3 regions of the Paenibacillus sp. NPDC056722 genome follow, and region 3 is predicted to be linked to each of the others. Evidence: predicted binding sites of a transcription regulator. Region 3 holds the regulator's gene; each other region holds the start of a gene.

Region 1 (3,285 bases), on a different contig from region 3:
GCAGTTGCCCAGCAATCCCTCCCAGGGATTGAATCAGAATGACCAGACCGGCATCCTTCATACTGCGTCCGAGCTCATCGAACACATACATGGTCACGAGCGGCCACATCAGCGCACTGCCCGTCGCATTGATCAGGCTGGCAATCAGAAATACTTTTACTTCTTTAGGATAAGCAGATAAAAACCTCATAACTAGTGTACATCCTCTGTAAGATTGGTGTCGTCAATTCCACCAGTATCCTCCCATCAGTAGCTGTAGGGCAAGCATGTACACTGCCGCATTGTCGCATCATCGCGATATTATATCAAAGTGATCGAAGTCAACGAGATGACCGTTCTCCATTGTCTAGAATGACTCTGATTCACCCCCGTATTCCCAGGGTAATAGAGCCTAAGAAACACTCCCTATTAGAATCGCCGTGCGTTTCGATTTCGTTCCCCCGAGTCGAGACCGCGGCGAATTTTTATTATGTAATGGTACAAAAAAACATCCCCCAAGGAAGCATGCCTGTAACTTGACTTCAGGACCTGCGAACCCCAGAGAATGTCTGTTCATCAACGTAGCCCTGTGCTACGCATTAAGCATGCTTCTTCGCACTGGCAACAGACATGCTGTCCACCGCTTGCACCGCCGTAGGCGCCTTGCGCAAGTAAGCTGCCCAATAGGCTGCCGCTACAAAGATAGCCCCGCCTGTCAGATTTCCCAACCAGACCGGAATAAAGTTCATAAAATACTCGTACCAGGAATAGTGCCCCTCAAAAATAGCCGCCGGAATGAGGAACATATTGGCTACAACGTGCTGGAAGCCGATGGCGACGAACGCCATGGTCGGAAACCAGATGCCCAGGATTTTGCCACTGAAGCTGTCTGCGCCGTAGGAAAGCCATACCGCCAAGGCGACTAGCCAGTTACAGCCGATACCAGAGACGAAAGCCGGGAGGAATCCGGCTTCAAGCTTATGTCCCGCCATATCCACCAGTTTATCCAGATAGACTCCGTCTGACGTCAGCCCGGCGACATGCCCGAAGAAATAGGCAACAAACAAGGCCCCTGCCAAGTTGCTAAGTGTGATTAGCGTCAAGTTCTTGACGACTTCCTTGAATGAAATCTTCTTCGCCATAAAGGCTAGCGGCACCGCCATCATATTGCCTGTTAACAGTTCCGCTCCTGCCAATAGCACAAGGATCAGACCTACCGGGAAGACTGCAGCCCCGATGAAATTCGCAATGGAGCCCCATTCTTTAGGCGCGGATGCAATCACGCGGATATCCAGTAAAAACCCGAGGGCGATAAAGGCACCGCCCAGGAAGCCAAGTATAAGGACGGTACTCAGCGGATTGTGCGCCTTCTTGATTCCGTTCTCCACCGTTGCTTCAGCAATTTGCTGAGGTTTGTTATAAGCCATGGTTCGTATCCCCTTTTAATACTTTAAATTTGTTCCTTTATGCCATTGTAGCGTGTCATATAAGACATTAACGTGATAATAATCACTACTGCAAAAGACAAGTGAAAATTTTCACTGACATGTCATAATTAGCGTTTGAACACGCAAAAAAACCGAAGCCAGTACTCTGGCTCCGGTTTAAATATGATGATATTACACTAGCGCGGGTTCCTTGGCAGCCAGGGTTTTCGGCAATGCCTGCAGTCCGGCAGTATTCAGGAAGTTCCAAGGCTTGTTGTAGTGCGGCTGGAAGAAGAAGTCGATAAAGGCCAGCTGATCCACCGTCATCTTATTTTGGATGCAGACCGAAATCGTATTAATGGATTGCGTCAAATCCATTTTGGACATAATCTGCGCACCCAGGATGCGGCGTGTCGCACGTTCAAACACAACCTTGAGCTGCACCTGCTCGAATGTAGGCATGAACTCCGGACGGTAGTTGTCGGTGATCATAACGCTATCCACTTCCATACCTTCACCCTTGGCAGCTTCCTCCGTCAGTCCCGTCCCGGCAATGTTATCTTCATAGATCTTGATGCCGGATGTTCCTTGCGTGCCCATGTAAGGAATAGTCTGGGCGACAAGATTACGGGCCACCAGAGTACCCATCCGTACAGCGTTAGTTGCCAGCGGAATGTAAGCATTTTTACCAGTTGGGTTGTAGTGGATCGCGCAGCTGTCGCCAGCGGCGAAGACATCCGGCGCACTAGTCTCCATATAATTGTTCACAACAATCGCGCCGTTCGGCAGCATGTCAACCTGGCCTTTCAATAGCTCCGTATTAGGACGGAAGCCGATGCAGAGGATCACCAGCTCAGTTTCATGCTCGCCTTTGCTTGTGATAACCTTAGTAACCTTGCCATTCTCGCCCACAAAAGAGCTAACCTTCTCACCAAGCGCCAAGGTAATACCATGATCCTTCAGCGACTGCTCGATAGGAGCTGTGAATTCTTCGTCCAGGTATTTGCTCAAAATCCGCTCTTCCCCGTCGATCAAGGTTACCTGTTTGCCGTTCATCTGGAACGCCTCAACCAGCTCTACTCCGATATATCCGGCGCCAACTACCGTAATCCGGTTCACTTGTTGGGCTCTTTCAATGATAGTGTTGGAGTGATTGTAGTTTTTCGAGAGCAGAATACCGTCCAGATCCATGCCTTCCAGCTTCGGAATAATCGGCCAAGAGCCGGTAGTCATGATCAGCTTGTCGTAGGTATCATCAAATTCCTGTCCATTCGCAAGGTTGCGGGCCCGGAGTGTCTTGGCTTTGGTGTCCACCGCAATCACTTCATGACGCATGTTCGTCTTCACCCCGAGCTCAGCGAGCTTCTCTGGCGAGGAATAGAAGAGTCCTTGAGGGTCCTTAACAACACCGCCTACATAAAGGGCGATCCCGCAGGACAGGAACGAAATATTGTCGTTGCGTTCGTACACCGTAATCTCGGCGTCTGGATAAAGCTGGGCTGTGTTAACGATGGCTGCGGTTCCGGCATGGGTACATCCAATGACTGCTACTTTCATGATTTCTTCCTCCTCCAATTTGAAAAGCTTATATATTATTTGTTTGTGATTTATTTCACTTTATGAACTGATTATATTGTGATTTTTATCACATTTCAAGTCTATTTCTGCAATTCCTTAAATTGTTCACAATTTTAAGTATTTTGTGTCCGCTTCCTGCTGAATTGCTGTTACCTTTAGCTTCTCCATGTCACAGAGCCATTATGACCGTCAAGTCAAGCCTATAAATACATAAAGCCCCAAGCCTTACCGTCCATACAGACAAGTAAAGCTCGGGGCTATAGTTTCGTTCCAATCTTATTCTAATCCGTGTATCTCGCCA
Region 2 (3,285 bases), on a different contig from region 3:
CTTGCGTCAGAACCTTGTCTCTAAATGCATTGGTGAAATAAGGCTTACTGCCGTATGGCGGACGAATCAGGGAAGTACCAGTCCCAGTGATTTTCTTCAGGATGGCATTGTCGTTGTTCATTTCACCAAGAGCAGCGGCCGGGGAAGCGTAGAACTTCTCCTTACGGTGCGTCATTCCATGCAGGCCAAGACCATGGCCTTCCTTCGCAGTACGCTTAACCTGTTCAGGATAGGTGTTCATTTTCGGACCCAGCATGAAGAACGTCGCCTTCACCTTATACTTTGCCAGGATATCGAGCAGTTGCGTAGTGGTAGCCGACGGCCCATCATCAAAGGTCATGTATACCGTTGTTCCTGGCTTTCCTGAATTAACAGGCATAGTGGTACCGGACGTTGTTGGGGTCTGAGAGCCAGTCCCTGTCATCGGCTGCAATTCCTTCTTATACTGGCTAACAAATGCCGCATCATTAAGTTTGGCTGCACTGTTCTGTACTCTCAGTAAATATTGCTCCGGAACATAGGAAATAGTATACCCTAGGAGTGCTGATACTCGTACCGGAACCATGAGCTTGCCACCACGTAGAAAGGTATCCATCGCGACCTTGCTTCCATTATTCAGCGTAGCTGTAGCATGGTCGTTCAACAGCTTGAGCGAAGAGCCTCCGGCATTCACACTGATTCCATCAGACAGCCCGTTCAGCGTCCAGCCCAATTCCTGCGCCAAATCTCGCAGCGGAACATAATAAGTATCTTTTACAGATACAGCCTCGATTCCGGTCAGTTTATCATTAACCCCTAGCTTCAGGGCTTGCAAGCCAGCAGCCTCACTTTCATGAACCCATCCTAAACTTACAAAAAATGCAATGAATAATAGCAACAACTTTTTAGTAGACACCGGCAGGATCTCCCTATCTATGTATATTTTCTATTACTCTACCATAGATACATACAATGAAATTTGAGAGATTGTAACCAAGTGCATAAAAAGTTGTTACCAATTAGACACTATATTAAGTTCAGCGTATTTTTTCAAAAAATAGCGCAACTTTCGTCGAATCCTGTCACAGCAATAAAAAAGCGGTTAAAAACCGCATATTTGGAGCAAAATAATTGTGGCGAAATTAGTAACATTAGTGAATTATTGAACAAATTTCGAACAATTAAAAATATCCACAAAACAGCGTCACTACAGTGATCTATGTCACATCATTAGAGAGTTGTAACAATTCCAACACAAATATTTAACGAGATCGCCATATTTAAGGACGCAAATAGGAAAAATGATAAAATATGTCTTTTGCAATCTACCCTCGGACTTCTTACTATATATAGAGGTTAATGATTTCGGCTAAAGATGAAGAATTATTGAAGGAAGGAGTTCAACATGAACAAAAAAGGGCCGTTATACGCTTTGTTCCTCAGCCTGATTCTCCTCCTGCCGGGTTGCAGTTCCATAACTGTATTGAACCCGAAAGGTCCGGCTGCAAGAACGATCTCAGACACGATCATCCTCTCCATACTGGTGATGCTCGGCGTTCTGGCTGTTGTCTACATTTTATACATCTTTGTTATTGTGAAGTACCGAGCGAAAAAGAGCAACGAGGGGTACATTCCACCACATGAAGAGGGCAATAAATGGCTGGAGGCGATTTGGATCGCCATTCCAATCATCATTGTATCTTTCCTTTCTGTGGTAACTGTAAAATCAACAAGCGCTGTAGAGAACGTTGCTGCAGATTATAAAAACCAGAAACCGCTTGTGATTTACGCCTCATCCTCGAACTGGAAATGGCATTTCAGCTATCCGGAGGAAGGCATTGAAACCGTGAACTACGTGAACATTCCTGTTCACCGCGCTGTAGAGTTCAGACTGTACTCTTTCAGCAGTATCACCAGCTTCTGGGTTCCTCAGCTCGCAGGGCAAAAATATGCGATGAATGACATGCTCACAACCCTTCATCTTTCAGCTGACACCGTGGGTTCCTATCTCGGCAGAAACTCGAACTTTAGCGGTAAGGGCTTCGCCCACATGGAATTTGAAACACTCGTCATGCCACAGAAAGATTATGATGGTTGGGTAAAGGATGTTAAGGAAACCGCACAACCGCTGACAGAGGATGAATTCAAGACATTGCTGAAGACCGATTTTGTTGGACGCAAAACCTACTCCTCTAACCACTTAACCTTCAGTCCGCCTCCAGGCAACCATGGTGACCATATGAGCCATGACGGCATGGAAATGGATATGGATAACGGCAATATGGAGCATAAGGAGAACAAGAAAATTCACCCATCTCCGGCGCCTTCTAGTGAGACCATATTTGACGGCAAACCCGATACAGAGGTTCAGCCGGTAGACGAGAGTACACACGAAGGACACCACTAGGCTCTATTGCCAGTGTGAATACCTGAAAGGAGTCATCCCTAATGGATTTGGAAAAGTTTAAGGTTCACGGAGGGGTCCTAATCTACGGAGCTATGGTCAGTATTGCGCTGGCCACGCTGGCGATTATCATTGGACTCACCGTTTTCAAGAAGTGGGGCTACCTTTGGCGCGAATGGTTGACTACAGTTGACCATAAACGCATCGGGGTCATGTATATCCTGGCTGCCCTGCTGATGCTGTTCCGCGGCGGTATCGACGCGCTTATGATGCGTCTGCAGACCGCAGCACCAGAAATGAAATTTCTCGACGCACAGCACTATAACGAGGTCTTTACCACGCACGGTCTGATCATGATTCTCTTCATGGCCATGCCATTTATCATCGGTCTGATGAACGTTATCGTGCCGTTACAAATCGGCGCAAGAGACGTGGCATTCCCGCGTCTGAACGCTGTCAGCTTCTGGCTCTTCTTCTTCGGAGCGATGCTGCTGAACATCTCCTTTGTTATCGGGGGATCGCCGGATGCCGGCTGGTCCGCATACTTCCCGCTGGCAAGCATTGAATTCAGCCCAACGGTAGGTAACAACTACTACTCTCTAGCGCTGCAGATCTCTGGTATCGGTACAATGTTAACAGGGGTTAACTTCATCGTAACCATCCTGAAGATGCGTGCACCAGGCATGAAGTTGATGCGCATGCCAATGTTCACCTGGTCTGTTCTGATCACCAACGTTATCATCGTATTCGCCTTCCCGGTGCTTACGATAGCACTGGCGCTGATGATGTTCGACCGCTTGTTCGGCTCTCAATTCTTTACGATGGCCAACGGCGGTATGGATATGCTATGGGCCAACCTCTTCTGGGTATGGGGACACCCTGAGGTATATATCGTTATTTTG
Region 3 (3,285 bases):
CGCTGGCAGAATATACCGCATGTGAGAGCAGATCCGTATGCGGCAGGAGGTGCGGCTGGTCGATATCAATGGCAATAAAATCAGCCTTCATGCCGGGAGCAAGTCGGCCCACACTATCCAGGAAAAGTGACTTCGCACCGTACTCCGTAGCCATCAGCATGGCTTCTGAAGCCGGAACAGCTGTGGGATCACCGCTGAATCCTTTATGGATAAGAGCTGCCAGACGCATCTCTTCAAACAAGTCCAGATTGTTGTTGCTGGCTGCACTATCCGTGCCAAGCGATACGGTGACACCTGCATTCAGCAGGTCGATAACCCGGGCAATGCCGCTAGCCAGCTTCAGGTTGCTCCCAGGGTTATGGGAGACCCCGACATGGTGACGGGCCAGAATCCCGATCTCCTCGTCATTCAAATGCACACCATGCGCGACTAAAGATGGTCGTGTAAACATGCCCAGCTTTTCCAAGTGTTCGACAGGGCGCAGTCCGTATTCCTCTACGTTCTGCTCCACTTCCCGCTTTGTCTCCGACATATGCGTATGCAGCGGCAGATCCAGGTCATGGGACGCCTGTACGAACTTGACGAAAAACTCCGGCGGGCAAGTATAAGGAGAATGCGGGGACAGCATCGTTGTAATTCTGCCGTCTGCCTTGCCATTCCAGTCGCGAGCGAACCGGACAGCATCAGCCAGCTTCACATCCTGTACCTCCGGCGGACATAGACCGATAACGCCGCGTGTCAGAACCCCGCGCATGCCGGACTGCTCCGTAATCTCAGCTACCCGGTCCATTTTGTCATACATGTCCAAAAAGGTCGTCGTGCCGCCCTTCATCATTTCAAGTATGGATAACGAGCTTCCCCAGTAGATATCATCCGGGGTAAACTTGCCCTCCATCGGCCACATTTTCTCCTGCATCCAGACCTGAAGAGTCCGGTCATCACCATAGCCGCGCAGCAGCGACATCGCCGCATGACCATGGGTATTCACCAGACCAGGCATGAACAGCAGACGGCTGCCATCGATCACTTGCAGCTCTTCTTCAAGGCACGGCTCTTCTTCGCCTATGTATGTGATGAGATCATTCTCAATGATCATACAGCCGTTCAACACAGACAGAGGAGACCCAGGCACAAGAAACTTCCCGTTACGGATAAGAATCTTACTGCTGCTCATGCCCAATCTCCTCCTTTCCATCTTGCAAATAATAAGCCAGGCTCTGCAAATCCGTTGTGAAGTCGGCCGCATGAACACGGATATGCGCTGGCGTTTTTAGAATTACAGGTGCAAAGTTCAAAATCGCTTCAATACCGGATTCCACCAGGATATCAGCTACATTCTGCGCTTCGGTATCCGGTACAGTAATAATGCCGATACGGATGCCCTGCTCACGGATAGTGCTGCCCAGATCCTTCATGGGTTGTACAATGAGTGAGTTGATTTTCTGACCTACCTTGGGATCATAGGAATCAAAAATAGCGGTTATTTTCATCGTGTCCTTCAAGTAAGCATTGTAGTTGGACAAGGCATGTCCAAGATTACCGGCGCCTACCAGAGCCACGTTAATTTGCTGATCCAGTTTCAGGATATGGCGGATCTTCTCAATGAGATAAGATACATCATAACCGATACCTTTACGGCCGAAGTCGCCAAAATAAGCCAGATCCTTACGGATCTGGGCGGGGTTAAGATCCAGCTTCTGACCAAGTTCTTGAGAAGAAACTGTCGAGATTTCACGTTTTTGGAGATCGTTGAGGAATCGCAGGTATACAGGAAGTCTGCGTACCACCGCCTCCGAGATTTTATCCGATTTCATGTTTTCTCCTCCTAGATTAAGTGAAATAAAGATTCAAACAGAAGACAAAGCGTTACTCTGGTGAAGTTAGGGCTATAAGTCGCAAATCCATCTTCCCCTATATCGGCTTTCTTAAACCAGTGAAAAATAGCTCTGTTTCCCCAACTAACAGTATTTCCGCACCTTATTTTTCTAGATAAATACTTAAAAAGGATAATAAGAGCATTATTGTATCTTATTTTTCAAAAAAGCACCCCGAAAGCGTATTACGGAAGATTTAAGGTACATTATTGCTCTTAATTTAAGTACACCCTTAACTTCAGACTTATTAGGGTACAAAAATGCCGTTAATTACACTTCGGAGATCATTAATGTGTTCTATATAGATTAATCCGATTGTTGAAAATAACGCATTACACGAGGAATGAAAGGGGCATTATTTGCCCCCTTCCTCCAGCCATTCTGCAATTCGGGGAACCATTTGCTCGGTCTTCATATGCTCCATCTTGGGACCGGGCAGCGAATACAGAAAATATTTACCGTAATAGGATTCAATCACCCTGGTATCATAAACAATAACGATCCCCCGGTCTTGTGCCGTCCGAACGAGACGGCCGAAGCCCTGCTTGAAGCGGATAACCGCCTGCGGCACGGAGAGCTTCATGAACGGGTTCTTCTTCTGCGCCTGTAGCAGCTCAGCCTTAGCCTCCGCGAGCGGATGATTCGGCGGCTGAAACGGCAGTCTGACGATGGCCAGGCAGGTTAGGGCCTCGCCCGGAATGTCTACGCCCTCCCAGAAGCTGCTTGTACCAAGCAGCACAGAAGCGTTGCTGTCCTGGAAACGGCGGATCAGCTTGCTACGGCTTCCACCTTCGACTCCCTGGCCCAGTACACTGATATCCTGTGAAGCCAGAGCTTCCTTCAGGGGATCATAGACCTGGCGCAGCATACGGTAAGAAGTGAACAGCACCAGCATCCGTCCGCGTGTGATTACCGCAGCCTCCGCCAGTGATTGCACCAGCGTGTCCACAAAGCGGGCATCGCCTATGCTGCCCTTAACGCTCGGGAAGTCGCGCGGAATGACCAGCAGGGCCTGTTCACGGTACTTGAACGGAGAAGGCAGCAGCGAGGTCATCAGACGCCCCTGCTCCGCTGCCTCGCCGAGCCCCAGATTGTCAATCATGAATTGGAATGATTTATCGACCGACAATGTGGCCGAGGTCAGCACGATGCTGTTCTTCTTGTCGAAGAACAGCTCCTTAAGCTGGGCACTGACATCGACAGGCACCGCATAGAGTTGCAGGGACTTGCTGCGATAATTAGTGCTGGCTTCCAGCCAATAGACAACATTCACGTCGTTCAGATTCATAAAGAAGCGCACCTGTTCGCGAATGGCGCCCAAATCCTTAAAGAGACCCCCAAGATCGGTCACCAGACTGTCCGAGCTGGACTGACCATCCTGTTCACGCATCTCGCTCAGCATCTTCTCACC

What was found. Region 3 encodes Rex, which represses fermentation and respiration genes when NADH is low (regulators of the CRP and FNR family bind a similar motif). Its sites were predicted from a motif close to TTGTGAAATATTTCACAA; they were not measured.
Region 1: a site for Rex is predicted at 1,506-1,523, ahead of ACFRAM_RS14890 (formate/nitrite transporter family protein). Genes of this name have one in related genera too.
Region 2: a site for Rex is predicted at 1,132-1,149, ahead of qoxA (cytochrome aa3 quinol oxidase subunit II). Genes of this name have one in related genera too.

The regions. Positions count from the first base shown of each region.
Region 1 covers NZ_JBHTYV010000005.1:199,436-202,720, forward strand. The annotation lists gene ACFRAM_RS14885 (MFS transporter) at 1-190, opposite strand, end outside; gene ACFRAM_RS14890 (formate/nitrite transporter family protein) at 579-1,406, opposite strand; gene ACFRAM_RS14895 (FAD-dependent oxidoreductase) at 1,599-2,963, opposite strand; gene ACFRAM_RS14900 (formate--tetrahydrofolate ligase) at 3,261-3,285, opposite strand, start outside.
Region 2 covers NZ_JBHTYV010000008.1:184,622-187,906, forward strand. The annotation lists gene ACFRAM_RS19745 (polysaccharide deacetylase family protein) at 1-895, opposite strand, end outside; gene qoxA (cytochrome aa3 quinol oxidase subunit II) at 1,385-2,386, shown strand; gene qoxB (cytochrome aa3 quinol oxidase subunit I) at 2,428-3,285, shown strand, end outside.
Region 3 covers NZ_JBHTYV010000001.1:953,980-957,264, forward strand. The annotation lists gene ACFRAM_RS04430 (amidohydrolase) at 1-1,174, opposite strand, end outside; gene ACFRAM_RS04435 (redox-sensing transcriptional repressor Rex) at 1,161-1,814, opposite strand; gene dinG (ATP-dependent DNA helicase DinG) at 2,230-3,285, opposite strand, start outside.